Regions from separate parts of the Acetobacterium sp. KB-1 genome, predicted to be linked through region 2. Evidence: riboswitches for the same ligand, from Rfam matches in the RefSeq annotation. Region 2 holds a riboswitch; each other region holds the start of a gene.

Region 1 (7,426 bases), 1.4 Mb from region 2:
AATAACCGATGCTGGGTAACCGGGTTTAAGGCCATATGCTGATTGAGGGATTCTTTGACAGTATCCCGCACCAACCGACCAATCAGTTCTCCCAGCTTGCCATGCTTTCCAGCATAGGTCAGTCGGTTAGTCGACTCGCTATCGCAAATAATCATCAGGTTATCCGTTCCTGATCCGGTGGCGATACCGGTTGAGTAAAGGCTGCTGGCCATCAATTCCTGACAAGCGGCTGTTTTGGCCTCGGTTGCTGTCACCATGGCTCGGGCCATACAGCCTTGTGTCATATTGCCACTGACAAAGACCATACTATTAATGGTTCCCGGTCTTAAATTAATATACTCGCCGTTTTTTTCATAGCTGGTAGCTTTCTCACCAATCCGCCCGCCATTGACTTCCAGACTAGCGGTGGTAATAGCCGTCACGGTCAGGATGTCATAGGTTTCGCTTTTAATGGCCGCACTTTCCATGGACACAATCGTAGCCATCCGTGCTACCGTGTCCGGAGCCAACCCCAACTCCTCCCGGATAAAGGACTGCATTTTTTCCTGCTGACCGGGTTCCATGTGTTCGCACAACCGACCCGGCCCGGGGTTGACATCCTGATTAAATATCGCCGTTAGATTTTCCTGATAACCACCATGCTCCATGGCGGTACTGATAACCTTTCGTGGTCCCGAAAAAGGCACCACCAGACACCGATGATAGCGATGAATAGGATCTCCGGTAGCTGTTACCCCCAACATCATCTCAGCACCCACTTCCTGTTTGTGGCGGGATGATCTGCAAAATCTCGGCCGGATTTTTACAGCATTTTATTTTTTCGGCCCAATCACCAAACCGTCCTTTTAATTCGCTTTGATCAGTTAAGCTAAAAACTACTTTTCCCATTTTGATGGCATCAATGATTAAATCCAGATTATGCTCATTCGTTTTTCCCACCGGAAAGCCGGTGTCAATAACATAGTGCATTTTTGCCATTTTAGCTGCTGCATCTTCGTAATGTTTTTCGGTAATCCGACTAAACGAGTCTTCTTCAACAACATCGCAATTGAGGGCCTTTGCCACATGCAAGTCAATGTCATTGCTATGCAGTACCCCGCAGCACATGCCAAAACCAGCTCGGGATACGGCCCGATAAACGCCGGTTCCAGTGCCATTTCCGCCGGTAATAAACACTTCCGGTAATACCGGTGAACAAAATTCGAGGCACCCTAACAACTCATTATAATTAGCCCCTTCAATTGAGTAAAGACTCTGAATTGTACCAGTTTTGATAATCTCTTCTGGCGTTCCCTGAGCTTTAACCTTACCCTTTTCAATCAGTAAAATCTTCTGACAGCCTTTAATAGCAATATCAATGTCATGGAGGGATAGCACCACGGTGATGCCTTTTTCCAGACAGAGTTTTCTTAAAATACTGATGACTTCCACCTTGTGCCGAACATCCAGATGACTGGTAGGTTCATCCAGAACAATCAGCTCGGGTTCCTGAACCAACGCCCGGGCAATCATGACCTTTTGTTTTTCACCATCGCTAAGTTCGAAATAATAGCGGTTTTTCAGATATCCAGCATCAACCAGATCAAGCGCCTCATTAACAATCTTTTCGTCTTCTGCTGATAGTCTTCCCATAAAATTGGTATGGGGATATCGACCCATTGAAGCAATTTCAAAAACAGTCAACAGTCCCAACGAGACCTGTTCAGTCAGCACGATCGCCATTTTTTTAGCCAGTTCTGCTTTTTTGATGGTCGCTATATCCCTTCCATTAATTTCAACTCGCCCATTTACCGGTGGTTGCAATCCCGTTAAGGTCCGCAAAATCGTAGATTTTCCAGACCCATTGGGACCCAACAAACAGATCAGTTCTCCTTTTTGGGCACAAATATCCACTTGTTCAACAACTACCTTTTTATCATAACCAACATTCAGATTTTCAGTGAAGATTACTGGTTTCATAGCTCATTTCCTTTCGTTTTATGGACGAGTAAGTAAACAACAATCGGCGCACCGATTAAGGCCGTAATAACCCCCAAGGGCAGTTCAATGGGGGAAAGAATCATCCGTGCAATAAGATCACAAACCCCGGTCATCAAGGCCCCAGCGAAAATGACCCCCGGTATCAGAATGCGATTATCTGACGTCCCTAGAGTGATTCGCACCATATGGGGAACGGCCAGGCCGACAAAGGAAATTGGCCCGGCAAAGGCGGTGATCGTTGCCGTCAAGACACTGGCAATCAGAATCACAATCACCCGGAATTTTTTCATGCTGAGCCCCATGGAAATCGCATAATTCTCACCAAAGAGCATGGCATTTAATGGTTTACTCAAAACAAAAGCCAGAATAATCATCGGTAAACCGATGCCATATAAAAACTGGACCTGTGGCCAGGAGAATCCCGAAAAACTGCCCATCGACCACATCACAAAGCCATGCAGCTGTTCTTTGTCGGCAAAAGCGGTCAGGATACTGGTAAAGGCATTGCAAATAAACCCGGCCATCATCCCGATGATTAAAAGGGTTGTGATGTTCTTTACTTTTTGAGCGGCAAAAACCACCACCACCATCACCAGCATGGCACCCAGAAAAGCACCGGCAAACAAACCCATCGGGGGCAGGGACTTCAATCCGAATGAGAATCCACCTAATAGTACCAGCCCCACGAACAAGGTTGCCCCGGATGAGACCCCTAAAATATAAGGCTCGACGATTGGATTTTTAAAAAATATCTGCAGCAACAAACCGGAAAGTGCCAGACAGGCTCCCCCCATGATCGTAGCCAGGGTTCTGGGTAGGCGAATATTCATAATAATCGGGCCATAGGTATCATCTGCCACTGCTTTTCCCGACAAAATAGATAGAATATCCGGAATACTGATATTGATGGACCCCACACTGATGCTGTATAGCGAAATCACCACAATGGCCCCAAGAATCAAGACCAGGATGCTGATTTGTCGTGCTTTTCTGTTTTTTATACTTTCCATTACCACCTCTGATTCATAATTTTCGTTGCTTTTTTCTTCATTATGAAACCTCCATTTATATTTCTAAATTAATACTATCGATGCTAACCAATATTTTCGCAATTTCCCCTGCTAGCTCGCAATATTAATTGCTCTGACAGTTTTGCTTTGTCCTTTAATCAGAAATGTTGATCTGACTATTTTGTAATTTTCCCAAGTATAAAAAAAGGCTCATTATCTCAAATTGAGACAATGAGCCCGTAAAACGGTACGCAAATAAAACCTTTTTTCTGTCTCTCGCAGAGTTTTGCATAAACAGGCAGGTCTTCTGGCTCAAGCGTCAACATACCCTCCTACCTTCCCATATTTCTACAGTGGCATTCCTGGAGGAACTCTTCTTTTACAGCGGCGGGACCGCGGAGGATTTTCACCTCTCTTCCCTTTTAATCGGCCTGCAATACAATGGATTGCAACCGACACCTGTTTTTAATTATTCAATTTTTAAACTTAGTCCTTTTAAACCCGTCTTATTTCTTAGCTTTTTTTGAGTCTGTTTTTTTTGGCTCGTCTTCTTTTTTCTTTCGCTCCACAAATCGCCCCATTAAGAAGGCAATAATCCCGACCCCGATTCCGGTTTGAAGACAGAAAAACAAACTTTCCACTTCACCGGGTATTTCACCGTTTATCGCCGTTTCAAAAATTGGGGTAAACCAGGGTTCATACTCTGTTCCGGTAATCTCAGACACAACCCCACTGCCCGCATCATCAGAGCCCCCAAACTCGGCATCCTGCAAGATAAACAGGGGGACCAGAGCAATGATTACTGCCAACACTAAAAGACCAATGACTGTTTTTTTTGTCGCTGTCATTATTTTACACCTCCGGTAAGATATCCCAGATCATTAAGTTCTGGTTGTGCATAGGTTTCCAGCCCGATTATAATAACCACGGTTAAAATTCCTTCGATGATAGCCAAGGGAACCTGAGTCGGTGCAAAGACGGCTAAAAATTTAACCATCGAAGCGGCAACGCCACCACTTTCGGAAGGATAGGCCATCGCCAACTGGAATGCGGTAACACAATAGGTAAACAAATCGCCAATTGCCGCTGCCAGAAAAACACCGACATGCTTATTAATTTTTATTTTTTTACAAAGTATAAAAATTCCGAAGGTTACAAAGGGGCCGGCAATCGCCATTGAAAAGGTATTCGCGCCCAGAGTCGTCAGCCCACCATGTGCCAGCAAAATAGCTTGAAACAATAGGACAATGACGCCTAAAATACTGACTGCCGCTGGTCCAAACAGAATCGCGCCCAGCCCGGTCCCGGTCATATGAGAACAACTGCCGGTTACGGATGGAATTTTTAAAGATGATAACACAAAAACATAGGCTCCAGCCATAGCCAGTAAGGTGATGGTTTTAGGATTTTCTTTGAGTGTTTTTTTTATCGACATGTAACCCTTAATTAAAAATGGAATACAGATCACGCCCCAGGCCACACTAAAACCGACTGGCAGGTAACCTTCCATAATGTGCATCGCACTGGCCACCGGGGTAAACCCAAATACCAGGGCGATCGCAGCCGCAGCCGCAATAAATCGCTTCTCTCTTGTTGTTAAACTTGTGTTCATAGTTCCTCCTCTAGTTTTTATCTATATATTATAAGGGTTTGCGAAAATTCTTGAGCGCTCAATTTTGAACTCTCACAAAGCCAACTTAACTTAAAATCGATTGCGCAATTACTGCTATCGTAACCATCTACCTAAATGACTCTTTACCGAATATTTTTTTGTAATAAAACTTTAAGCGCCTGGGGAGTGGTTGGATAGTTGCTTTCGTCCTTTATCATTTTGTTTTCAACCAGCATCTCATAAACATCGAGCATGGCTGGCCGTTTCAGATTTGCCTGCTCCAGGATTCTCGCGTTTTTAAAAATCTCCAATGGCGTTCCATCAGCAATAATTTTTCCCTGATCAAAAACTATCGCCCGCTCTGCCCAACGATAGGCAAAATCCACATCGTGCGTGGAGATCAGCATCGTTTTGCCTTCTTCTCCGAGCTTTAGTAGCACCTCTTCTAACATCTGGGCATTGAGGGGATCCAGGGCCGCGGTTGGTTCATCAAAGATAATGACCTCTGATTTCATCGCGATAATATCAGCAATCGTCACCCGCTTTTTTTCGCCGCCACTTAAATAATGAGGCGGACGATCTTTAAAATCGAGGATGTTCATGTAGGTTAGGGCCTCATCGACCCGGCTGATTACCTCTTCTCGAGGCAGTTTTAAATTCATCGGGCCAAAACCAACCTCGGCCATGACGGTGGAGGCAATGATCTGATTGTCGGCGTCCTGAAAAACAATCCCGATATTCTTGCGCAAATCTTTTATATTCTTTTTATTAATAATTGTGCCCTGATAGCTGATTTCGCCGTGATCGGCTTTAAGTACCCCATTGGCATTAAGAAAAAAGGTCGACTTACCAGACCCGTTCGATCCGATCACCGCAATCTTTTCGCCCTTAAAAATATTCACACTGACCCCATCCAGCGCCGGGTTTCCGTTTCCATAACTGTAATAAAGCTCGCTGACCTTTAGTATTGGTTCACTCATAATTAATGCCATCAATCCTTTCTAGTGCGTAAAAATCCCAAGCAGAATCAGAAAAATCATGAAGGCAGCCCCAATTATCAGGTGACTCACCTGAAGCTTCTTTTCTTCTTCCAGAAAAACCAAATCGCCGTCATAGCCTCTGGCTTCCATGGCGGTATAATAAGCATTGGCCTTTTTAAGTGAAACCACCAGCATATTGCTGGCGACACTGCCAAAGGTATAGCAGGCAGTCTTAAAATCACTATAGCCCTGGCGGGAATCGGCAGAATTTCGTATGTTATTAAAAACATCCAGCATAATAAAAATATACCGATAAATCAGGTTCATTAGCTCAATAATCAGCTTGGGCACATGGGCCTTTCGGAGCACCCCGATGATTTCTGAAGAAGGTGTGGACAAGGTCATCATAATCATGGCGCTAATGGCACCAAAGACTTTCAGAATCAGAAAGGCCATTTCCTGGAGCTTGGCAACTGAGGTAAAGAGATAGCCAAAACCAAGAAAAAGATTAAACTGCCCGATCGGCTGGCTTGAAAAATCAACCCCAATGGCAATGGTTCCCAGAAGAATAAAGGTAATCGGTATCATCAGTACCGAAATATACGCTCCCAGCGGCAGTCCGCCTTTTAACACCGTCAAATAGGCCATGCTGGCGATTACGGCCAGAGACACAAAGGGATTATTTAGCCCAATGCAAAGAAGCAGGGTGGTAAAGGAAAAAACCACTTTAAAGGTCGGGTTCCACTGTCTTATTTTTGAGGCATAGGCATAAAAATCAATGGCCGATCCTTCGCCATGTTTATGTCCAATTTGATGATGGTGTCGCTTCTGATGATGCATTGTTTCATGCTCCGGTTTTTCACCGGTTTTTACAACACTGATCCATTTATCTAAACTTTTTTCCACATGAAGCCTACCCTTCTATTGTTTGCTTGTCTTGACGCTTACTGATTCAACTGACCATGGCAAATTTTTCCCACACCTTTCATCAACTCTTCAATTGAAGAGAATTTATTGCTGCAGTTTTCTTCAATCCGGTCGACCAGAATAATTTTCATCCCCAGTTTTTTAGCGGCTTTGATTTTGTCCACTACGCCACCCATGTTGCCACTTTCCTTGGTTACCAGGACCGACGCCTTACAATATTTAAATAATTCAATATTTAACGCTTCATTATAGGGGCCCTTAATGGCAATGATATTTCTGGGGTTAAATCCCAGACTTTCGCATTTACTTAAAACTTTCCAGTCTGGAAGCACGCGCAGATAAATCCTTTTCGAGAAGTCGGGAATCCTTTTGAATGTTTCAATCTTATTACTCCCAAGCGTAAGTAAAATATTGCCTTCGCAGTTTTCCAGAACATCACAGGCTTCTCCGTAGTTCTTAACGATGGTAATGTCCGGGTCATCCTCATATCTGATCCGCTCCCGTTCATAACGAAGATAGGGCAGGGCTTCGAATTTGCAGACATTGATGGCGTTTCTTGTTATTTCTGTTGAAAATGGATTGGAGGCGTCAATTAAACAGGCCGGTTTAAGCTTTCTAATCAACTGGGTAATGTAATCTTTGTTCAGTTTACCCTGATAAATATCCAGATTATTAAACTCATCCAACATACCAGCTCCCAATCGCGAAGTAACCGTCACTGCCGTATCCTGTTTTTTTTCTAGTAGTCTTTCAATCACTGTCTTTGCGTCGGTTGTCCCGGCTATTACGAGTACTTTTGACATTAATTCTCCATCCTATTTCTTACTTTTTTGCACCAAAAAACCTCATTATCTCTAAACAAGACAATGAGGTCGCAAAAATGCGTACAAAAATAAACCTCCTCCATCTCTCGTAGA
Region 2 (7,426 bases):
GGGACTGAATATCTTACAGATTAGAAGTAGAAGTGATGGTGAAGTACGACCATCTTCATCTTATAATATACCAATCAATTATTCAACCCGAGTGATTTTATTAATGCGTGAAGGTGATAATACCTACTTGGTAACACCTGGCGAAGATGTTTCACTAAAAGAGCCGATTCAATTATATCGGGCGCTGGCACCAAATACAAATAAACCCGGTGAAGTTTTTAAAGAACATAAGATTTATGAAGAAAATGGGAAAAACTATATTGATTTAAAAACCACGGATCAATACTTGTGTGCGAAAGTTTTGCCAACTGATACGAACGCTATCATTGGGATTAATGGCGCTACACAAAAAGTTGGCGGGAGCTATCTTCTTTACCTTGATCCTGACGTATTAAACGAAGAAACGCCTATTTCGATTAGTATTACTCCGGCTAATGGGGATGAAACAAAAGAAGAGCTCCATGATATCTATATTAAGTGGACGCAAGGTGGAGCCAATATGGAAGGGGTAGAAATCACTAATGCGACCTTGGATCAATCATTTAAAAGTGACTTGTCTCGCTATCTGGTAACCTCAACAGGCAGTGAGGACATAAGTTTTACATTTACGCTAACAGAGGGAGCGAAGATTTCGGCAATTTCCAAAAACTGGACGGAACTCGATGTTACCGATACAACAGTATTAAATAATAATACAATCACCGTGGGTGCTGACACACAGGAGTTAATCGTTACGGTCGACGCAACTTCCGATGGAGTTTCCTTTAGCAATGCTTACTATTTCGAATTTCCCCTGGTTAAAGAAACTGTTTCAGACGATACTAAACAGCGGGCAAAAACGTTACTGGATAAATCCATAAAGAATTTTGAAGCAAGTCAAGGAGATCAACTGACCAATACTTATTGGGATGTTTTTGCATATGCGGCAGCCAATGGCGATCTGAACAGGAAATATGCCTATAATGTCGAAACCCACAACTCCACATCAGCAACCAGTTATGGTGCGATTATTTTGGAGCTGGTACTCAGCGGCGAAAACCCGTATAATTACCATGGTATTAACTATGTCGAAAAGCTCTTAGGAGAGCAAGGGGAAGGCGGCAGTTTTGGTCCGTGGGGGAGCAATATCTGGGCCTTGATGGCCCTTGATGCTGCCGGGGCTCAATACAACAAACAGGATATACTCATAAATAAAGTAGCTTCGGAGGCGGCCAGTAGCAGTTTTGATCTGGATATGCGGGGGTGGGCCTTGATTGCATTGGCCAGCCATAACGATGTCCCGGGAGTCGAAGCTAAAATCGTTTCAGCAGTTCGTGATATTAAGAATTACCAGGAAACTGAAGGGGACTATAATGGTGCTTTCCAAAATCCACAGTATACGAACTATAATATTTTAACTCATTCTTGTGTGGTATCTGGTTTGGCGGCCTCGGGATTAGATATTAACGGAGCGCTATGGGCAAATGGCGATAAGAGTGCCCTAACTTATCTAGAGAGAGATGAGTTTGTCGGTCTTAATAGCACTCAATATATTATTGCGTTAGGTGACGTTTATAACGGCAGCAGTGTCTGGCAGCGGGCCGCTTTGACACGAGAAGAGGTCGATCAACTGGTTGCACAGGCGGAGACAGCACTTGCTTCTGCAGATGATGGATTAAAAAAGGACAATCTAAAAGAAAAATTAACGGCCACAAAAACAGCCGCCCAAAGTGTTGGCGAAAATATTGTAACTGGTTTAGGTGAATCCTACTATGCCTTAAAAAATGCTCTTGCATTAGTTGACTCAACCATCAAACCAGATGTAACTATTGGCAGTGATCAGGTTCAGGCAGATTATGTCATTGGTTTAATAAGTGCGTTGCCGACAGGTGCAACTTCAGATGCAAAAAAGCCGACCAGGTTGGCCTATTATGCCCTTAACGATACCCAGAAAAAACTTGTCACAAACCGCAGCTTAATTCTGGATGATAGTGACATTGCCGGGGAAGTAACGATTTTGATTAATGCCTTACCTTCACTGGAATCGATCACCATTGATCATAAAACGGCGGTTATGGGAGTAAGAAGTGCCTATGATCTCTTGACGGAAAGTCAAAAGCTGCTTATCAGTGCGACAACACTTCAAAAATTGACTGATAGTGAAGCGAAAATTAAAGCATTGGAAGGGGCAGGAGAAATTAGTGCCGATCAGAAGGCTGCTAATGCAGTGATTGAAAAGATTAACGCATTGGGTAGCATTTTAAGCTATAGTCAAAAAGCAACTGTTGATGCGGCCAGAGCAGCTTATACATCACTTACCACTTATCAGAGAAATTTAGTTACGAACCTCAGCCAGCTGGAAGCAGCAGAAGCAAAAATCATTGCCCTAACACCGGAATGCACGATTACTGTAACCATTGAGCGCTTCACTATCGGGCAGGGCTTCTATATTGAACCTCAAACCCTAACTATTAAGCAGGGCGATACTGCCTGGGATGCCGTTGAGAAGTTGTTAGGTGCCGAGAATATGGTTATCGGTAATGATCCCGGATATCTTGCAGCAATTAAAGGTGCGGATTCTGGTGCTGTCTCCATACCGAAGTATATAATCGATGAGTTAAATGCCGGCGATACCAATGCAGCTAAATCGCATGGGAAAACGCAATCAGGCAACACCCTTGGTGAAAAAGATTATAGCGATTATTCTGGCTGGATGTATTTTGTCAATAATAGTTCCCCAAGTGTTGGGATGAAAGGTAGCACCTTAAAAAATGGAGATGTACTTCGTTTGGCCTTTACCTATTGGGGAACCGGGGCGGATGTAACGGGAAAAGGTACTGACGGAAATAATGTTACTTACGAAATGAGCTTTACTCCTGAAAATCGAGATTCCCTTCTTAAAGCATTGGCCAAGGTCAATGGCAATACCGCCTACCTAAGTGACGCGGCCATCAGTGAAGCTTATGAAGCAGCCATGACTATTGTACAGGATATGACTGCAAAAATAAAACCGATTAACGACGCAACCACCGCCCTGAACAAAGCCATTGCCGACTATAAACCAGGAGATCCGGCAAATGATGCTAAGCTGGCCAAGGTTGTTACTGATCAGATCGCTGCACTACCGGCAGTGGCCAAGTTGACCTTAACTGATAAAGCCGCTGTCACCGCCGCTCGGACCGCCTATGATGCGTTGACAACGGCCCAGAAAGCACTGGTGACCAACCTTGGCACCCTGACAGCCGCTGAAGCCAAGATCACCGAGCTTCAGACCGCCGCCGATAAGGTTGCTGCCAAGGCTGTTAGTGATCAGATTGCCGCTTTGCCAGCAGTGGATAAGCTGGCACTGACCGACAAAGATGCGGTTGCTGCCGCCCGGGCTGTCTATGACGCGTTAAGCGAAGCCCAGAAAAAGCTGGTCACGAATCTTAGTACATTGACGGCCGTCGAAACACAAATGGCCAAGCTGCTGGCTGGCGAAGCCACCGAAGCCGACAAGGCCGCGGCTAAAGCTGTCAGCGGACAGATTAGTGGATTGCCATCTGGCGACAAACTGGCCCTGGGCAGCAAGGCTGATGTGGTGGCAGCTCGCACTGCCTATAACAAACTGACCGACATTCAAAAAGCGTTGGTCTCCAACCTGGATGCGTTAGCTGTGGCTGAAGCTCGGATTGCCGAGCTGGAAGCGGCAACGCCACCGGCAAAAGATGAAGCCACCGGTATTGAAGTGGTTGGTCTCCCTGAAGGCGTTGGCCTGAAGGTTGAACCCGAAAGCGGCGACGCCGACAAGACCGACGAAGCGGAAAAGGCAGCTACAGAAGCCGGCATCAAAGATGCCAAGGTCGTCAGCCTCTACAGCATCAAGCCAGATATGAGTGACGAAGCGTTGGCTGAATTTAATAACAATCCCGACAGCTTTGTCACCCTGACGATGCCGTTAGGCGATGACCAGCAGGGTTATGACAGCTATAAGATTTATCATAAGAAAACCGACGGCACCGTGGAATGGATTACCCCAATCCTGTCCGCCGATGGAAAATCACTGCTCTTTAAAGTCAATGCCTTCTCCGAGTTTGGCGTCGTGGCAACAAAGGCTGTTGAGATCCCCACCGTTGATTTCAGTTACCGCACCCATGTTCAGAATGTGGGCTGGCAGGACTGGAAGAATAACGGTGCCATGAGTGGAACCCAGGGACAATCTCTGCGGTTGGAAGGGATCGAAATTAAGCGAGCCGATACCGCTGACGTCGACATGGGCATTCGCTACGAAACCCATATCGAAAATATCGGCTGGGAAGACAGCTGGAAAGCCGATGGCATCATGAGCGGTACCGAAGGGAAAGCCCTGCGACTGGAAGCGATCCGGATTGAACTAACCGGAGCCGCTGCCGAAAACTACGATGTTTATTATCAGGTGCATGCTCAAAATACCGGCTGGATGGCCTTTGCCAAAAACGGTGAAGACGCCGGAACAGCAGGATTTGGCTACCGCCTGGAAGGTATTCACGTGATTGTGGTACCCAAAGGACAAGCCGCACCGACACCAGAAGAAGGAAGCATTGAGACCGCGTTTCTGGTTAAAAACTGAGTAATAAACGAATCAGTTAAGGCAGTAAACAAACACAGACCCCTACGGGATGGAGGCTTAGCCTTCATCCCAAAATATAAATAGGAGTTCTTTTTTTGTATAAAAAAAAGAAAATGGGAGGCTTCAATGGCGACCAGAAAAACAATTGTAAAACCGGTCCGTTCGGTAGTACTTAAATAAAAAAAGAGCAGCGTGTTGGCTGCTCTTTTATGCTATCATTTTATTGAGCTTGCTTTTTTCTCAGTAAAAACACTTCTTTTTCATTTAGCAATTCTTTGTGTAAAATGAAATTAAGCGTCTCTTTGGTGTCGGTGAAATATTGCTCGGTATCAGTTTTGAATTCGGTTAAAACAGCAACCTGATCGGCGACAGCATCTAACTTAGTTTTGACACTAGTTAAATCAGATTCCAAGGTATCAAAGCGACCCTCCATGGTATCAAACTTTTTTAGCACAATGGTTTGAAACTCTTCGTTAGTCATAAATTCCCCTTTCAACGATCGGATATGTCGAGTCTCTTCGTTAGTCATAAATTCCCCTTTCAACGATCGGATATGTCGAGTCTCTTCGTTAGTCATAAATTCCCCTTTCAACGATCGGATATGTCGAGTTCATCTTGCAGATCATTTTAATTTATATTATTATACCTTAGTTTGTCAAAAATTAAAATAGTTATTTGAGGATTATAAACTCAAAACGACACCAATTATTTTCGAGTGATGATATTTTAAAATGAAGCAATTGTTAATAAAAAATATTGCAATTTCATACAGCAGATGATAAGCTTTATATAATAAGATGCAAAGCTGTTTGTTATACAATCAGTGGTGTAAAATTTAATCATGTCATAAAGAATGCCGGGAATGGTGTTAGTCAATCACATTATTCCATTAGGCTTAAGCAGGCAAGGCCTTTTTGTTTGCTTCAGGGGAATCCGGGTGAAAATCCCGAACAGATGCGCTACCGTAATTGCCAAAAGCATAAGCCGGGAACCTATTCTTTAGCAACAGCAATCGACCTTCGCAATTAAGGCGGTTGAGCAACAAAAAGTTCTACAGCAACTACTGGAACTTCGATCACAGGTCATTTTTTGACTTGGATGGAAGTTCTTTTTTTGTTGATTTTTCGCTTATATCATTAAGATAAAAATCAGTTATTGTAATTAGTACAGTTTGGAACAAGGAGGGATAGAGAGGGAACAAAGCTTGAGTCAACGGTTTGATAATCATTTAAAAAGAAGGAGAAAAAGCGAAATGAAAATGTTTAAGAAATCAAATGGGGTTTTGGCTATTCTATTGGTTTTAGGGATGTTCACACCCTTGTCGGTTATGGCAGCGGTTAACGAGGTGGAAAGCGGCAATGCCGGTGGTTCGGTTGTTATTGATATGGAGCGGTCAACGATTGGCCAGGGATTTTTCATCGAACCGGTTAAGATCAACTTTACAGAAGGTGAAACCGTCTTTGATCTGGTTTCACGATTGGCTGGGCCTGACAACATTATCGGGAGTAAGGTTTACATCAATGGTATTAAAGGAACTGATGCCGGAGTAGAATCGGTGGTGATCCCCAATTATATTGTCGAAAAGCTTGGCGGTGGTGATACCGCAACAGCCAAAGCCTTTGGAAATGCTGGCACGGATAATGCATTAGGGACCACCTCTTACAGTCAACAGGGAGGATGGATGTATTTAGTCAATAACCTCAGTCCGGATGTCGGTATGGGCGATTATGTGGTTAAAGACGGCGATGTTGTCCGGATTGCTTTTAGTTACTGGGGCTATGGAGCTGATCTGACTGGTTATGAATGGGGCTCACCGGAACCGAAGGTGATAATCGGTAATAAGGATGCCCTTTTAAAAGCAGTTGCTATCGTTAACACCGAGATGAAAGAAATTTATTTAAGTAATGATATCATAAAAACGGCCTATGACAATGCCATTGCAGTATCGACAAACATGGTTGCATCACAAAACGAAATAAATGTCGCAACCGCAGAACTTAACAATGCCGTTGCCGCCTTTAGTGTTAACGCTAGTTATCGGACTCATGTACAAAATGAGGGATGGCAAACGCTAAGGAAAAACGGGGAGGTAAGCGGAACGATTGGCGAATCACTGCGGCTGGAAGGGATTGAGATAAACCTGGAAGAAAATGCCGAGTATGACCTTGGTGTGGAATACAAGACCCACATTGAAAATCTGGGCTGGGAAGAGCAATGGAAAAGCAATGGGCAAATGAGTGGCACAGAAAAACAGGGTTTACGTCTGGAAGCCATTGATATTCAATTGACTGGCGCTGATGCCGATCAATTTGATGTTTATTATCAGGTGCATGCCCAGAATGTGGGTTGGATGGGTTATGCTAAAAACGGTGAGAGTGCCGGAACGGCAGGTTTTGGTTACCGACTGGAAGGTATAAAAATACAGGTAGTATCCCATGGTGCACCGGCACCAGTGGCGGCTGAGGGCACTGCGGGTAATGCATTTATAACTAAGTAATGAAAGGTGAAAAAATGAAAAGCTTGTTAAAAGACGTTAAAAGAAAAAGCTGGCTAATGGCCGGTTTGCTGATTTTAGTTTTGGTGTCTGCCCTAGGGTGGATGATGCCGGTCAAAGCCGCCGATAACAAAACAGCCATTGCGGTGAAGGTGGTCTACACCATCGAAAACAAGGTGGTTCCGGCTCAGGGAATCAATGAGAATTATGATGAATTCCTGCTAGCCAGCTACACGACTAAGTTAGTGGCGGCAGATGGTACCAGTGCGAGTCAGGCAATTATTGATAAAAGTCAGGCCAAACTGGTCCCGATGTACCCGGAAAGTACAATCCAAAATCCACTGATGTTTAGTGGGCTGGAATCA
Region 3 (7,426 bases), 120 kb from region 2:
CATTTTACTCTCCGGTCCCAAGGCCACCGGGAAAAATGTCCTGGCCGATAATATTTGCGAGCTTTTTAACCGTCCTCAGTGGAACACCTCCTTCCATGTCAACACCGACAGCTCCAGCCTGATTGGCACCGATACTTTTATTGATAATGAGGTACGACTGCGACGAGGATCGGTTTATGAGTGTGCCATAAACGGCGGCTTTGGCGTTTTTGACGAAATCAATATGGCAAAAAACGATGCCCTGGTGGTACTCCACTCGGCTCTGGATTATCGAAAGGTGATCGATGTGCCGGGCTATGAGAAAATCAAGCTCCACGACGCCACCCGGTTTATCGGCACCATGAATTATGAATATGCCGGGACTAAGGAGCTAAATGAAGCCCTGGTATCTCGTTTTATGACCATTGATATTCCCCAAATTGAGGAAGAAACCCTGATGCTGATTTTAAAGGATTATTTTCCGGATGCCAACCCGGAAATTCTGGCCCAGTTTGCCGGTGTTTTTTTGGATCTTCAAGCCAAGGCCAGAAATTCGGAAATCTCCACCAAGTCTGTCGATCTGCGGGGGATTATCGGGAGTCTGCGCACCATCCGCCGAGGCTTAAAACCGATGCTGGCGGTCGATATGGGGGTGGTCGGAAAAACCTTCGATCAGTTTGAAAAAGAAATCGTTCTGGATGTCATCAAAACCCGGATCCGGGAAAGCTGGGATTGTGCCGATGTTTTTTCCGGCTAAGGCCAGAATCGGCCCAACACCTGAAGAAGGGAGGAACAGGCCATGAAGGATGCAAAATGGATCTATCAGGACTATGAATTTGACAACCGGGTATCCAATCTGATGTGGACGGTTTCCGGTGATTACGATGAAAACATGGACGTCGGAGAAAAGAGCTTTATTTCAAAAAATGTGGCCCTTTACCATGCCGTAACTGCCGGGGGAAGGCGAAAGTTCATTAACTGGCCCAGTGTCAAGAAATACGTCATCAGTCGTTATCGGGCGGGTTTTAATAAGGATATTCTCCTGAGTCTTATTGCTATGGGGAGTGATGTGGTAGTGGAAGAAAAAATTATTGCCGAACGCCCCGGAGTTTATGATATCCGCAAAGATGCCTACGATGATATTCTTCGCAATTATTATAAGCTTCACACCGACGATCTGATGGAAAAGGTACGTCACGCGATGATCCTAAAAAAGATTGGTAAAGCGCCGATGATGGACACCGAAACCCGAAACATCGCCAGCGATCTGGAAAACCTACAGGATCGGGAGGATACCATTGAGTTATTAAAAGGCATTGAAGAAATCTATGTGAAATATTTTCCGATGTTTGTGGAGGGCGATAGCGGTGATTCCAGTGAATCGGGCCACAATAAAAATCATCTCCGCGGCGATTTTTCTGATTTTATGTTAGAAGAGATGTTTGACGAGCCCGAAGACCTGGACATTGAAGCCTCCATTGAAGACATTGCCGAGGCTCTGCTGGGAGAATCCCAAGGAGATCAGTCCAACGTATCCAATGATGCTGACAACCGGATTTTGCGGGTGCAGGAAGAGGATATCGAAAAAATCTATGAAAAAGTGGCTTACTATTACGGAAAATCGTTTTTGGATATCAGTGAAGTCAAAAAGCTTCAGAACCGGGTATGCAAAGACGCCCATGGCAGCTGCCGGATTCATATGACCGATGGCGTCGTCCGGAGTGACAGTGATAATGAATTTCAACAGAAATATGTGCAACGGCACCAGATTAAAAATACCGATGTGTTTCGCGCTAATTACAAGGTGTTCAAGCGCAACATTAATAAGCTTCGGGAAAGCATGTCCCGAACCCTGGTTCAGGAAGAAATTATCGACGCCATCCCTTCTGATGCCGGGAGGCTGATTCCCAGCAAACTCTGGCGGATTGGTCGTAGCAGTAATAACAAGGTTTTTGTAAAAAATATTGATAATAACAAGGGGAGCTTTGTGGTGGATATCCTTATCGATTCCAGTGGCTCCCAGCGACGTAACCAGTCCAATGTTGCGATTCAAGCCTATATTCTGGCGATGGCATTAACCCAACTGGGGATTCCTAATCGGGTGCTGGGTTTTTCCAGTTTTCTTGACTATACAGTCATCAAACGCTTCCGTGATTACGAATCGCCCCTTTCAGCCAATGACAACATCTTTGAATATTATTGCTCCGGCAACAACCGCGACGGTTTGGCAATTAAGACCACCTGTGAAGATCTCATTAAGCGAGGGGAAGATAATAAGATTTTAATTGTCCTCAGCGACGGCCGCCCCAACGACATTAAGGTGGGAAAGGGTCAGGTTAATAGTTTAACCCAGGCCTATCGGGGTCGGGTGGCTATTTCTGACACCGCCCGGGAAGTTCGAACGGCCCGCCAACAGGGTATTATGGTACTGGGGGTCTTCACCGGAAAAGAGCAGGATCTGATGGCTGAAAAGCTGATCTATGGCAAGGATTTTGCCTATATTAAAGACATTAACCGCTTTGCTGATTTGGTTATTAAGTATTTAAAGCAAATTATTGTAAGTTAAAAAATAAAACCGCTAAGCATCAACTGCTTGATGTCTTAGCGGTTTTTTTGGTACTATTTTGTTATCCTATAATTGTTATCCTCCGCCATAAAAAGATCAAACCGTTTTGTAATAAGATCGATTGACGCTCCTGATTGATAAAACGATGGGAAACGCTTATAGCGTATAGGAAATAATAATATTTTCGTCCAACGCGCGGAAGGTAAAGCTTTCGGTGATAAACAGTTTGACATTTTCTTTATCATAAGATTCAAAACCGATGGCAAAATCCTGTCCGATGGTCAGTTCAAAGTTTGGATTATCATAAGGGATCAGAAAAGCGCCATCAAGAACGGTGCTTAATAGTATTTTTCCACCAATGAGGGCTTCGATCTGTTTAATCAGCGGATACCCATGAGAGCTTATATTGAGACGATTATAAGCCACCTCACCAACAATTAATACAAAGGGACCGGCTTCAAATTTTTCTCTTAGTGTAACCAGGCCTTTTGAGATTGCTTCCATAATTTGGGAGTCTGTTTTACCAAAGGGTATTTTTTCATTAACGGTTACCGATTCCAGACCTTTAATCTGACCAGCTTCAAAGCCTTTATACACGACCGTTTCTTCAAACTCGGCAATTCTTTGGACAGCTTCTTCCAGATTAGTTAAATCAATATCCTTGGCACCACGCGTCAGGTTATCCATCTCCCAACGGTTTAAGGTGAAGCTTATTCTTGCTTCAACAAGTGGTTTGATCTTGAAAACACCGGTTTTAACAAGGTTTTCATCGTCATTAATTAATTCGAGTCGACCTTCCGATACGCTAGTAAAATCAAGACCTTTCGGTCCATTTACCGTGACGGCCTTTCTTGCTGTTAATCGACTTTTTAACACGGCTTCCGCTCGGCCATCAATTTCGCTCCAGGCGAGTTGAGTTAAGGGTGCGATTTCTCTTTTTAACATTTTTTCCTCCTTGATTAATGCGCGTTATTTTTTTAAATCACCGATATGGATACCGGATATATTTACAGACTCGGGTGCCGCTTCATTTTCTTCGGCTTCCAGAATTGAACCATCGACAAACAGGTACGTTCGCAGTTCTTCATCCCATTTGTCCATATTTCGTCTTAACCATTCAATGGCCATGCAGGCGTGTTCAATTTCTTCGTCCCGGTTATGCGCCATAATTCCTTTTAATTCAGGATCACTCGTTGCTGCCACGCGTTGGTTATACCAATCAACAGCTTCTAATTCTTCTTTTAAACTATTGATGGCCCGAGTGATGTTCATCGTTTTTTCATCTAATAATTCAATTGGTTCATGATACTGTGCCATAAAATTTCCTCCTACCTTCTAAATATTGGATATATAATAATTATACCCAAATGATTGTAGACTAACAGGATTTATGTTATCTTTGCAAAAAATTGTTAGTTTAAGTGAAAGCGATTAAGATTTTTAAAGAATCAATGTGTATTGTATCAATGGGTAGATAGCAGGCGCTAATGCTAAAAAAGATCATCCTGATTACGCTCAGGAAATTACTATGATCGGTCAGAATAAACCCTTGCCAAAAAATACGTTTTAGATTAGTATAGAGTCAAACCATGACAGAAGGAATGCGGTGGGAATCCGCAACAGTTTCTTTGCTACTGTAAGGCGATCATGGGTGCAGGTGGTCATTGGGTTATCCGAGAAGGCCGTTTGCAACAAGCCCCGCCAAGTCAGGATATTTCCAAATGGTTAAGATGTTTGAAGCTTCAAAGAAGGCTACAACGTGTGAGACCATTTAGAAATACAGGATTTGGAGAAATTTTTTCCCTTATCTGGACAAAAATATGGCACACATTTTGTAAACCTTTTAAAAAGGTTTTTTTAGCTTTTTGTAGATGTCGAGAAAGAGGAAGAGATGGAAAAAATTAGGATAATAGAGTTACCGGTTGATGTCAATATGCCGATGCTGATGAAAAAAATGAAATTAACATGTGATTCACCAGTTTATGATGAATACCAAAATGCGGTGGAGCTTTTAAGAAACCAGATAAAACCGATGGCGATCATTAAAGCCTGTCCGGTTGAGACGTTTTCGAAGCATTTAGTTGTGATGGATGGGATTAAGTACAAGAGCAAAACCCTTCATTATTTGTTAAAAGACCACGAACAGGTGTTTTTGTATTTGTTGACAATCGGTGAAATGCCAACAAAGCTTCACCAGATTGAACATTATTTTTTGCAGTCGCTTAAGTTGCCAATTATGTATGGTGCCATGAAGCACTTGAAAGCGGCAGTTCGGGAAGACAATCATCTTAAGCAGGTGGGAATAGCGAATCCCGGTCTGATCCAGGATTGGGCAATTCAGGATAGCAAAGCTATTTTTGACAGCTTTGGCAGTGCCTCCCTGCAGATCGGACTAAAGATGGGTAAAGGCTACATTATGCGTCCTGTCTACAGTTCTTCCGGGATTCTCTTTGATGATTTTCAAAATTATTGCGATTGTGCAGCGTGCAGCATCGATGGCTGCATTGCCAGAGAGGAAAAGATGACGGACGACGAAAAAAAGATGGCAAGTGTTGGGTGAAGGCAAACAGCGCGCGATCTTTTATAGAAGTGCCATTTGCGACAAAATTGTGATAAAATAGAAGACAAAACGACAAAGGATAATGACAATGCAAATCAATCGATTGCTAGAAATGGTCTATATTTTATTTGAAAAGAAAAAGATAACGGCGAGCGAATTAGCCGACTACTTTGAAGTGTCTCAGCGTACCATTTACCGGGATGTGGAGTCTCTAAGTGCGGCTGGGATTCCTGTTTATGCTGAAAAAGGTAAGGGTGGAGGAATTCGGCTGCTGGATAACTACGTGATTAAAAAATCACTGCTTTCAGAAAAGGAACAGGTCAATCTGCTGGCATCGCTACAGGGGATGAATGTGCTAAACGGACCGGAGGTCGATCCGGTGCTGAGAAAACTGGCGACCCTGTTTGAAAAAAAAGATGCCGACTGGATTGAAGTCGACTTTTCCCATTGGGGCGGTGATAGCGATGAACGGGAAAAATTTAATGTGCTGAAAAACGCCATCCTTGAAAAAAACAGAATTGCTTTTGACTACTTTAGTGCGACCGGAGAAAAGACCGGGCGCACTATTGAACCGCTAAAGCTCTTGTTTAAGGGGCAGTCCTGGTATGTTTATGGATTCTGTTTAAGTAAAGAGGCGTTGCGCTTTTTCAAGGTCAGTCGGATCAGGCAGCTCCGGCAGTTATCGGAGGCTTTTTCCCGGACCCTGCCGGAGGGCCCTGTTTTTGAAAAACCGGAGATAAGCGCTTCCCAAATCAGGTTGATCCTGAGAATTGACGCGAGCATGGCGTTTCGGATCTATGATGAATTTGATCCGGCCGCGATCACAAAAAATCAGGATGGGTCCTTTGTGGTAGCGAGCCGCTTGCCCGAGGATGGCTGGGTGTATGGCTATATTCTTTCTTATGGTGATGCTGCTGAGGTGTTAGAACCCCAGTGGTTGCGGGAGGCAATTAAGAAAAAATTGGAAGATGGTCTTAAAAAATATCTTTAATATGACATTAGGTGTCAGGTTAAAGGGTGTATACTGAATTTATTAATAAGTTAGAAAGAGGTATACACAAATGGATTATGAATTGGTACAACTAACAGAAAAGCAAGTGGCGGGGCTGAAAATACGCACCAGTAATACCGATCCCCAGATGGTTGAAAAAATTGGTGCCACCTGGCAGCGTTTTTATGGGGAAGGAATTGAAGCCTCCCTGACCGGCAGAAAAAATGAGAAATGTATTGGTCTTTATACCAATTATGAAAATGGTGTGGCCGGCACTTATGACGTGGTGGTTGGTTGTGAAGTTGATGCTGCAGCTTCGCAATCAGAGCGGGTTGAAACCGTAAGCATTGCACCTGGTAACTATGCAAAATTTGTTGTCCATGGTGATGTGCAGCAGGCCGTTGGCGACTTATGGGTGAAGCTTTGGGATATGAAGCTCGACCGGAAATTTAGTAGCGATTTTGAGGAATATCAACCCGGGGAAGACATGGCCAACGCCGAGATCCATGTCTATATTTCACTGAATTAAGGGAGACGCAAACGATGGACAAAGTCGATTATAAAAAGCAATTTAAAGCCTTGTATTTACCAAAGTCTCAGCCGTCAATCATTGCGGTTCCGGCGATGCACTTTGCTATGTTAGACGGTAATGGCGATCCCAATGGGGAAGCGTTTGCGGAGGTGGTGGGGGCGCTGTACAGCTTCAGCTACGCAGTAAAAATGTCCTATAAGAGCAAGACCATTCCGGAGGGCTATTACGACTATACCGTTTTCCCCCTGGAAGGGGTCTGGGATCTGGTCGACACGACCAGAACCAGTGCGGATAAAAGTAACTATGCCTATACGATGATGATCCGCCAGCCGGATTTTCTGACCGCTGAACTGGCTGCCCGGTTTATCACGGAAGTCAAAAAGAAAAAGCCCAATGACTTCCTCGATCGTATCCGGCTTGGGGAAATAGAGGAAGGCACCTGCTGCCAAATGCTGCATTTGGGCAGCTATGATGATGAGCCGGCCAGCTTTGCGCAGATGGAAGCTTTTTGCAGTGAGCATGGCTATCGGCGCAGTGATAAAACCCATCGGGAGATTTATGATCCCCGCCGGACCGAGACGAATAAGTTAAAGACGGTGTTGCGGTTTAAGGTAAAAGCTGATCAGTAAGGCTGATCGGTGATCTGATTAAGTATCGTGGTAAGTCGTATAAGTGCCTAAAGAGGCCCCTGATTCAGGATGAATCAGGGGCCTCTGAGTTTTTTTGCAGCCGGGGCAAGCCACGACCGGGCTGGCTATAGGAGTTTTAGTAAGCGTAGAGCATCAGGGTGCTGCCGTC
Region 4 (7,426 bases), 1.3 Mb from region 2:
AGAAAAATGAGTGGAAAAACAAACAAGTCGAAATTTGACAAGGTTTTAAGTACCAAAGATATCTTTGTGCTGGCCTTTGGTGCCATGATTGGCTGGGGCTGGGTAGTGAATACCGGTATCTGGATAGAAACCGCTGGCGCTCTGGGAGCGGCCCTGGCTTTTTTAATCGGGGGGATTATGGTCGTCTTTGTAGGACTGACCTATGCAGAACTTACAGCTGCGATGCCTCAATGCGGCGGCGAACATGTCTTTAGCTATAAGGCCATGGGACCCACGGGTTCCTTTATCTGTACCTGGGCTATTATTTTGGGGTACGTCAGCGTTGTGGCTTTTGAAGCTTGTGCCTTTCCGACGGTCATCCAATATTTGAGTCCTGATTTTTTACAAGGGTATATGTATACTGTGGCTGGATTTGACATTTATGCTTCATGGGTGGCCGTAGGGGTGATTACCGCTATTATTATTACCGCCATTAATATTCTCGGTGCTAAAACAGCAGCCAAACTCCAAACTGTTTTTACCGCTTTAATTGCCGGTGCTGGACTCCTTTTAATTGCTGGATCAGTAATCAATGGTGATCCTTCTAATATTGCCGGAAACATGTTTGGTGGTAGTATTGAATTGGGCACCACCGCTCTGGGGAGTGTGCTTACGGTAGCAGTTATGACACCTTTTCTCTTTGTTGGTTTTGATGTAATCCCTCAGGCCGCTGAAGAAATAAATGCCGGATTTAAGAAAATTGGCGGGATTATGATTCTTTCGATTCTGATGGCAGTCGCTTTTTATGCTCTGATCATTCTGGCTGTGGCTTATGTGATGCCTGCTAGCGCAATGGCCGATTCAACCCTCGTAACGGCTGATGCGATGGGGTTGGCTTTTAACAGTGAAATTATGACCAAGGTACTGATTGTTGGTGGGATGGCCGGAATTATCACCAGCTGGAACTCCTTTTTAATCGGGGGCAGCCGGGCGATGTATTCCATGGCTGAATCCAATATGATTCCAAAAGTGTTTGCTAAACTTCACCCTAAGTATAAAACTCCGGTATTAGCAATCGGCCTAATTGGCGTATTGTCGGTAATTGCTCCGTTCTTTGGACGAAAAATGCTGGTCTGGATTGTTGATGCCGGAAGTTTCGGGGTCTGCCTGGCCTATGCTATGGTATCCTTGTCCTTCCTGATTTTAAGAAAAAAAGAACCGGATATGAAACGACCATACAAGGTTCGATTTGGCACCTTCGTGGGAATTGTGGCAGTTGCTTTATCGGGTATGATGACCCTGTTATATGTGATTCCGTTGCCTTTTGCTTCCACTGCACTGGTAACAGAAGAATGGATCATGGCTGGTGGCTGGGCCGTATTGGGCGTAATCTTCTATGGCTACTGTAAATTCAAATATGGTGATGAGTTTGGCGCTCATATTGATGTAGAGTATGTCGATGTCGATGAAAAGCCTGCCTTTGCCGCTCGCGTTGGCAGTGTAACTGAATAGTCTTGTCGGGAGTTATGAAAGGAAAAGAGATGAATAGTTTTAGTTTTAAAATACCGCAAGAAATAATCTGCGGGGTGAATAGTATTGAGAAATTACCGGAGCTTTTAAATAAGCAGGGATTAAAAAAAGCGATGGTGATTTCGGGACCGCATCTGAATAAGATGGGGGTGGTTAAGAAGATTACGGATATTTTAGAGCGGGCCGGGCTGACTTTTGACAGTTTTACCCAAACGGAGGCCAATCCTTCAGTAGAAACCGTCGATAAGGCCACCAAGGCGTTTGTTGACAGTGGGGCAGACTGTATTATTGCTTTGGGTGGCGGTTCCCCCATGGATGTAGCTAAGGCGGTGGGGATATTGGCGAAGTTCGGTGGGTCAATTGGTACCTATGAAGGGGCTGATAAGGTCCCCGGTGCGATTGTGCCGCTAATTGCCATTCCCACCACTGCTGGCACCGGTTCTGAGGTAACAGCTTTTGCGGTGATCACGGACCGTTCCCGGAATTATAAGCTGACGGTCTTTAGTTATGAACTGATTCCGGCCTATGCAGTACTGGACCCAACCTTAGTTATGACAACCCCGGAAAAAACGGCGGCAGCCTGCGGAATTGATGCTCTGGTTCATGCCATTGAGGCTTATCTATCGAAGGCCGCTTCACCTTTTTCTGATGCAATGGCTGAAAAAGCCTTGGAATTGATCGGTAATAATATCCGTTTGTTTGTGGCAGATCGAACCAATCCAGAAGCAGCAGCCAATATGCTTTATGGTAGCATGTTTGCCGGGATCGCCTTTGCCTGGGCGCGGCTGGGTAATGTCCATGCGATGGCCCATCCCCTGGGCGGTTATTTTGATGTCCCTCATGGGGTTGCCAATGCGATACTGCTGCCAACGGTGCTGGAATATAACGCCCTAGCCGATACCGGACGTTATCAAAAAATTTATGACGCGATTAAATGCGGTGAAGGATGGGAGGATTTTACGTCTCAGACTTTGGTCGATGAGATCCGTAGCTTAACTTGTGCACTGGGGATTCCCAAAACCCTAAGTGAGGTGGGCGTCACGGTCGATAAGATCCCTGCGATGGCTGTAGATGCCATGAAAAGTGGTAATATTCTGGTTAATCCCAGAAGTACAACCCTGGAACAGATTGAAGCGCTGTATCGACTGGCGTTATAGAGGAAGGACAACATGGAAGTAATTGAACAGAAAATAAAACTGGTAGTTGAGGAATCGGGTTGCCCGATATATTCGGCGGGGGATGAAGTCATTTTTGACGGACCCCAGCTGGATAAGGACAAGAGTGGAAATTTCTGCATGATGGCACTCAGTGCAGTGTTTCCCTTTGTCTATGCGGCTCGCAAAGGTGTGATTACCGATGCCCCGCTCCAATGCCCGGACTGTGGAGAAAAAGTGGTGTTTAGAATTAGAAAAGCCTGAAGAACTCAAAGTGTATAAAAAAAGATCAAAGGGATCAAGTATCTGTCCTTTTGATCTTTTTAGTTATTTTGCATCAGTAAGAATTGCATTCTAGTCCATTGATTTTCGCTTTTAAAGTCGTAATATAGCGTATTCCAATATCACTTAAGGTATGTTCCCTGCGCATAATATAACCCGCGTGTAAAATTTGATCACTTTCGCAAAACTCGATCGTCTGAATCTCATTTAGTTTTGAGTGCATCTTATCGCCATCGCTGTTAGTCAGATCTGGACCGATGCTAAAACAATCAGTGCCACGAACCAGGGCGATTTTTGTGCAACGGTCAATGACATGAATGTTTTTATCCAGGATTTCATTAAATAAAATTTCTTCAGAAAAATGAAGCAGATTGTCATCACCCTGATCATAGGTGACAAAAGGGTATGGTTTTAAGTCATCAAGGGTTAGCAATTCTTTCTTAGCGAGGGGATGTAGTTTTCTTATAAAAACATAGGATTTGATTTTTCCCAGAATATGAAAGGAGAGATTGCTGGTATCTAAAAGTTTTTGCATCGTATTCAGGTAATGATCATTAATGCACATAACCCCGATTTCGCTGCGACGGGTGGCCACGTCGTGGATGACCTCATGGGTTGGACATTCCCGAATGGCAATATCATAGCGATCCAAGCCGATTTCATCAACGATTTTGATAAAAGACATGGTCGAAAAGGGCAGTCGCTGGGTGGAGACAGAAAAGCGCATCGGGATCGATTTCTGATGCTGATAACGTCGTTCCAGATAGTCGGCTTGCTCAACGATATCTCTGGCATGGTTTAGATAATCTTGTCCTTCATAAGTTAATTCAATCCCACGGCTGTTTCGCTTGAACAGGAGAATTCCGAGACTCTGTTCGACTTCTTTGATTGCAGTGGATAAAGTGGATTGGGAAATATAGAGGGCCTTAGCCGCCGCCGAAATTGATTGATGCCTTGAAATTTCGATCATATATTTCATATTTTGTAGTGAAATCATTGGTTTCCTCCTTGTTTGTTTAGCCCTATACTATCAAAAATATTGATAGCTGGCAATTGGAAATTAGAAGAACCGCTGAATTGTTTGCTCCTCTTTCTTGTGATATAATACGACTTAATTGAATAACAAAGTGTAGTATGAAAATCGGTTAAAGTCCGATGCGGTACCGCCACTGTAAAAGTGAGCCGCTGTAAATTGATCAACACTGGAAAGAAATTTCTGGGAAGTTGTTACAGCAGGCGATGATCTTAAGCCAGGATGCTTCTATATTTTGTGATAACCAAGCCTAACGGATTATTGGGTGAGGGATTTATTTTTATAATAAACTCTTCTGTCTAATAATTCAGAAGAGTTTTTTTATTGGAGGAAAAATGAAGATAAAACTAAAACGGATCGCATTTTATGGCAAGGGAGGGATTGGTAAATCGACGATTGCCGCCAATGTATCGGCAGCGCTTTCAAAAGCTGGGAAAAAGGTTCTCCATATCGGCTGTGACCCGAAATCGGATTCGACCCGGATTCTGATGAAGCGACGGATTCCCACCGTCTTGAAAACACTCAAGGAAAAAGGAGATCAGCTGAATAAAGCAGATATTTTATATAAAGGAGTTTATGGCGTTACTTGCGTTGAAGCTGGCGGCCCGGAACCGGGGGTCGGTTGTGCCGGGATGGGCATTTCGGCGGTGATCGAGACCCTGGAAAAGCTGGAAGTCTTTGCGATGGACTGGGATCTGATTGTCTATGATGTGCTGGGTGATGTGGTCTGTGGTGGTTTTTCCATCCCCATGCGCAAGCAATGTGTTGATGCGGTTTATATTGTGACCTCATCAGAATTTATGTCGTTGTACGCTGCCAATAATATTTTAAAGGGTATCGCGCACTACGAAACCCCGAAGAAAAAACTATTTGGCGGCTTTATTCATAATCGCTACTCGTCCCAAACCGATAAAGATGTGGTTGATCATTTTATCAAAATGACCGAAAGCCGTCTGATAGCCTCTATTGAACAAAACCAGGCGATCAAGCTGGCCGAGTATCAAAGAAATACCATGATTGAGGCCGATCCCCAGGCCCCCCTTTCACAGGTAATTAAGACCTTGGGGAAGGATCTGTTTTGCGAAGTTCCTGCCAGTGACTCTCGTCCCCTTGATGACGACGCAATGGAAGCCCTCTTTGATTTTGTTTCCGCAAAGAACCAGGAAATCAGCAGATGAGTAGCATCACCATTGAAACGTCGATCTATAATTTAGGTGATATGGAAATGGCGAAACGAATTTTTGCGATACCGGAAACCTTAGTCGTGGCCGTCGGACCGCCAACTTGTATCCGTATTTTATATTTTAGGGCTTTGGAATGTGGGCAGTTGTCCAAGCTCAAACTCGTTCCCATTCGTGCATTGGATTATACCTTTGGGGATTATCTGGAAAAAATCAAAGGCGTTGTTGAAGCGGCGTTACGAAAAGCCTGCTATCAGGGTATTATTCTTTATGTTTCATGTCCCGATTTGCTCAGCCAAACCGATTTTGATACGATGATCGAGGGACTTGATAATCCCCATCAGATACCTGTCGAGATTTTCAAGCGTGGTCCCATGGAGAAACGAAAAACCAGTCCATCCCAACGTTTGGATAAGATTGCAACAAAAATTGCGGACTTTGTCAAGACCCGGCCACTGGTTTTATCAAAAAATGCAGCGGTTTGTGAATTACCGCCGCTGGCCGCAGATTATACGGGGGTACTTTCTTTATTCCCCGATGATGAGGCCGTTTGTCAGTTTTTAATGACGGGCTCCGGCTGTGCAAACTGTCCTAGTTCCATTGATAAACTGAATCACAATCCGTTTATTTTTTCCCGATTTAATGACTTGCAGGCGGTTAATGGCTGCACAAATGAGATCGGTGAAGCCATTACAAAGCGCTTTCAAATGAATCATCAAACCAAAGATATAAAATTATTTCTATCCATTGGCACACCGGTTACCTTTATGACCGGGATGAATGATCATTTTTTACAGACCTGTGATCTATTTGAAATGACCTGTGCAATAGATACCAACGGTTTTCAGACGGCCGAAGAAGGGGTAGCAAAGGCCTTGTTAAAAATCGCCAAAGCAACGTTAAAAAAAGTTGAAAACCGAAAAAAACGGCTCAATATTATTGGCTATAATCCATTTTTGTTTGGGAAAAGGCAACACTTTGATGAAATTGAAACCTGCCTGACGTCGCTGGGTTATGCGGTGAACTTTCTCGGCTATGAGAGTCTGGGTTCCTTTAAAACGGCAGCAGAAGCTGAGCTGAATCTTGTTTTTTCCAGACACGGTCTGTGTTTGGCAAAATGGATGGCGGAGATGTTTGAAATACCCTATCATTTTGCAATGCCGATCGGCATTGACGGCTTTAATCAGTGGCTGAGAGCCGTCGGTACGTTATTAAAAACAGTGATCCCGGAATCGTATTACTTAAATAAAGAGCCGCAGCCATGCCCGGCTTTCCGGGTGCTGCTGCTGGGCGAAAATGAAATTCTGGATCGGCTTGAGACAGCGATCCCAAATGATTTTGGGATTATAACCATCCGGGCAAATAAAATTACGGATCAGGAATTATCGCAAATGACCGTTACCCATGTCATTGCGGATCCGCTTTATCAAAATAGAATCAACACGATATCATATAAATTTATTCCCATGCCCTATCCCAGCCTTAGCGGTAACGCGTTTATCGAGCTGGATTATCAATATATGGGACAAACAGGCTACGCTTATTTAAAGCGTTTCTTTGCAAATGAAGTAACGGCTTAAATTAAAAATAAAAAAATACCAAGGAGTAGAAGAGATGAAAAAAAGAATGTTACTAGTTATCTGTATCGGTCTGATTATGTGTATCGCCATTGCCGGTTGCAGCAGTCAGGCAAAGGAGTCGGAAAGTAAAACCGCCGAAAAACTGACATCGGTGGTAGATCAGGGTGGTAATGAGGTGCAATTACCGGAAACCATCACCAAGGTTGCCATTACCCCGATTCCCTGGGCGTCGGCAATGTGGGCCATTGATGGTGGCAGTCAGCGGATTGTATCGATTAATCCCAGCGCGATGGCTGCGTACAAAACCAGTTTTATGCCCACCCTTGATCCGGCTTTTGCCACTATTTCAACGGCTGAAATTACCAAAGACTTTACCATCAATGTGGAAGCGTTAATGAATTTAAAGCCAGAAATTGCCTTTATTTGGAACGATCAGACGGCTGAAGCCGAACAATTAAAAGCGGTGGGAATTACCCCGGTAATGCTGAATTATGCGGAAAATCTGGAAGACTTAAAAAAGGATTTACTGCTGGTTGGTCAGGTTTTGGGAAAAGAAGATGAAGCTGAAAAACTGACGGCTTATCACACCGAGATAGAAAATTATTTTATTGACAAGAAAGCTGAACTTGACAGTGTTTCAAAAAAGAAAGTAATGTATTTACGTAATAGCAAACTTAGCGTGGCAGG

The links. A riboswitch is a leader RNA that binds a small molecule or an ion and turns the genes downstream of it on or off. The one in region 2 is predicted to bind cobalamin.
Region 1: linked by a shared signal. The riboswitch ahead of DOZ58_RS16095 (iron ABC transporter permease) and the one ahead of DOZ58_RS09715 (DUF4430 domain-containing protein) in region 2 are both predicted to bind cobalamin.
Region 3: linked by a shared signal. The riboswitch ahead of DOZ58_RS10200 (hypothetical protein) and the one ahead of DOZ58_RS09715 (DUF4430 domain-containing protein) in region 2 are both predicted to bind cobalamin.
Region 4: linked by a shared signal. The riboswitch ahead of DOZ58_RS03695 (AAA family ATPase) and the one ahead of DOZ58_RS09715 (DUF4430 domain-containing protein) in region 2 are both predicted to bind cobalamin.

What each region holds. Positions count from the first base shown of each region.
Region 1 covers NZ_CP030040.1:3,490,276-3,497,701, reverse strand. Annotated here, with positions in the region: gene DOZ58_RS16105 (adenosylcobinamide amidohydrolase) at 1-746, opposite strand, end outside; gene DOZ58_RS16100 (ABC transporter ATP-binding protein) at 748-1,959, opposite strand; gene DOZ58_RS16095 (iron ABC transporter permease) at 1,956-2,990, opposite strand; cobalamin riboswitch at 3,270-3,468, opposite strand; gene DOZ58_RS16090 (energy-coupling factor ABC transporter substrate-binding protein) at 3,497-3,838, opposite strand; gene DOZ58_RS16085 (energy-coupling factor ABC transporter permease) at 3,838-4,602, opposite strand; gene DOZ58_RS16080 (energy-coupling factor ABC transporter ATP-binding protein) at 4,746-5,582, opposite strand; gene cbiQ (cobalt ECF transporter T component CbiQ) at 5,604-6,422, opposite strand; gene cobK (precorrin-6A reductase) at 6,527-7,312, opposite strand.
Region 2 covers NZ_CP030040.1:2,083,715-2,091,140, reverse strand. Annotated here, with positions in the region: gene DOZ58_RS18920 (DUF4430 domain-containing protein) at 1-4,567, shown strand, start outside; gene DOZ58_RS09720 (hypothetical protein) at 4,788-5,096, opposite strand; cobalamin riboswitch at 5,450-5,582, shown strand; gene DOZ58_RS09715 (DUF4430 domain-containing protein) at 5,820-7,064, shown strand; gene DOZ58_RS09710 (hypothetical protein) at 7,079-7,426, shown strand, end outside.
Region 3 covers NZ_CP030040.1:2,200,731-2,208,156, reverse strand. Annotated here, with positions in the region: gene DOZ58_RS10220 (AAA family ATPase) at 1-736, shown strand, start outside; gene DOZ58_RS10215 (nitric oxide reductase activation-like protein) at 779-2,545, shown strand; gene DOZ58_RS10210 (family 1 encapsulin nanocompartment shell protein) at 2,702-3,490, opposite strand; gene DOZ58_RS10205 (encapsulin-associated ferritin-like protein) at 3,515-3,862, opposite strand; cobalamin riboswitch at 4,096-4,282, shown strand; gene DOZ58_RS10200 (hypothetical protein) at 4,437-5,105, shown strand; gene DOZ58_RS10195 (YafY family protein) at 5,194-6,096, shown strand; gene DOZ58_RS10190 (GyrI-like domain-containing protein) at 6,167-6,625, shown strand; gene DOZ58_RS10185 (GyrI-like domain-containing protein) at 6,640-7,257, shown strand; gene DOZ58_RS10180 (YDG domain-containing protein) at 7,394-7,426, opposite strand, start outside.
Region 4 covers NZ_CP030040.1:785,399-792,824, reverse strand. Annotated here, with positions in the region: gene DOZ58_RS03715 (APC family permease) at 7-1,491, shown strand; gene DOZ58_RS03710 (iron-containing alcohol dehydrogenase) at 1,521-2,666, shown strand; gene DOZ58_RS03705 (TIGR04076 family protein) at 2,679-2,927, shown strand; gene DOZ58_RS03700 (LysR family transcriptional regulator) at 3,001-3,942, opposite strand; cobalamin riboswitch at 4,045-4,225, shown strand; gene DOZ58_RS03695 (AAA family ATPase) at 4,314-5,156, shown strand; gene DOZ58_RS03690 (nitrogenase component 1) at 5,153-6,739, shown strand; gene DOZ58_RS03685 (ABC transporter substrate-binding protein) at 6,774-7,426, shown strand, end outside.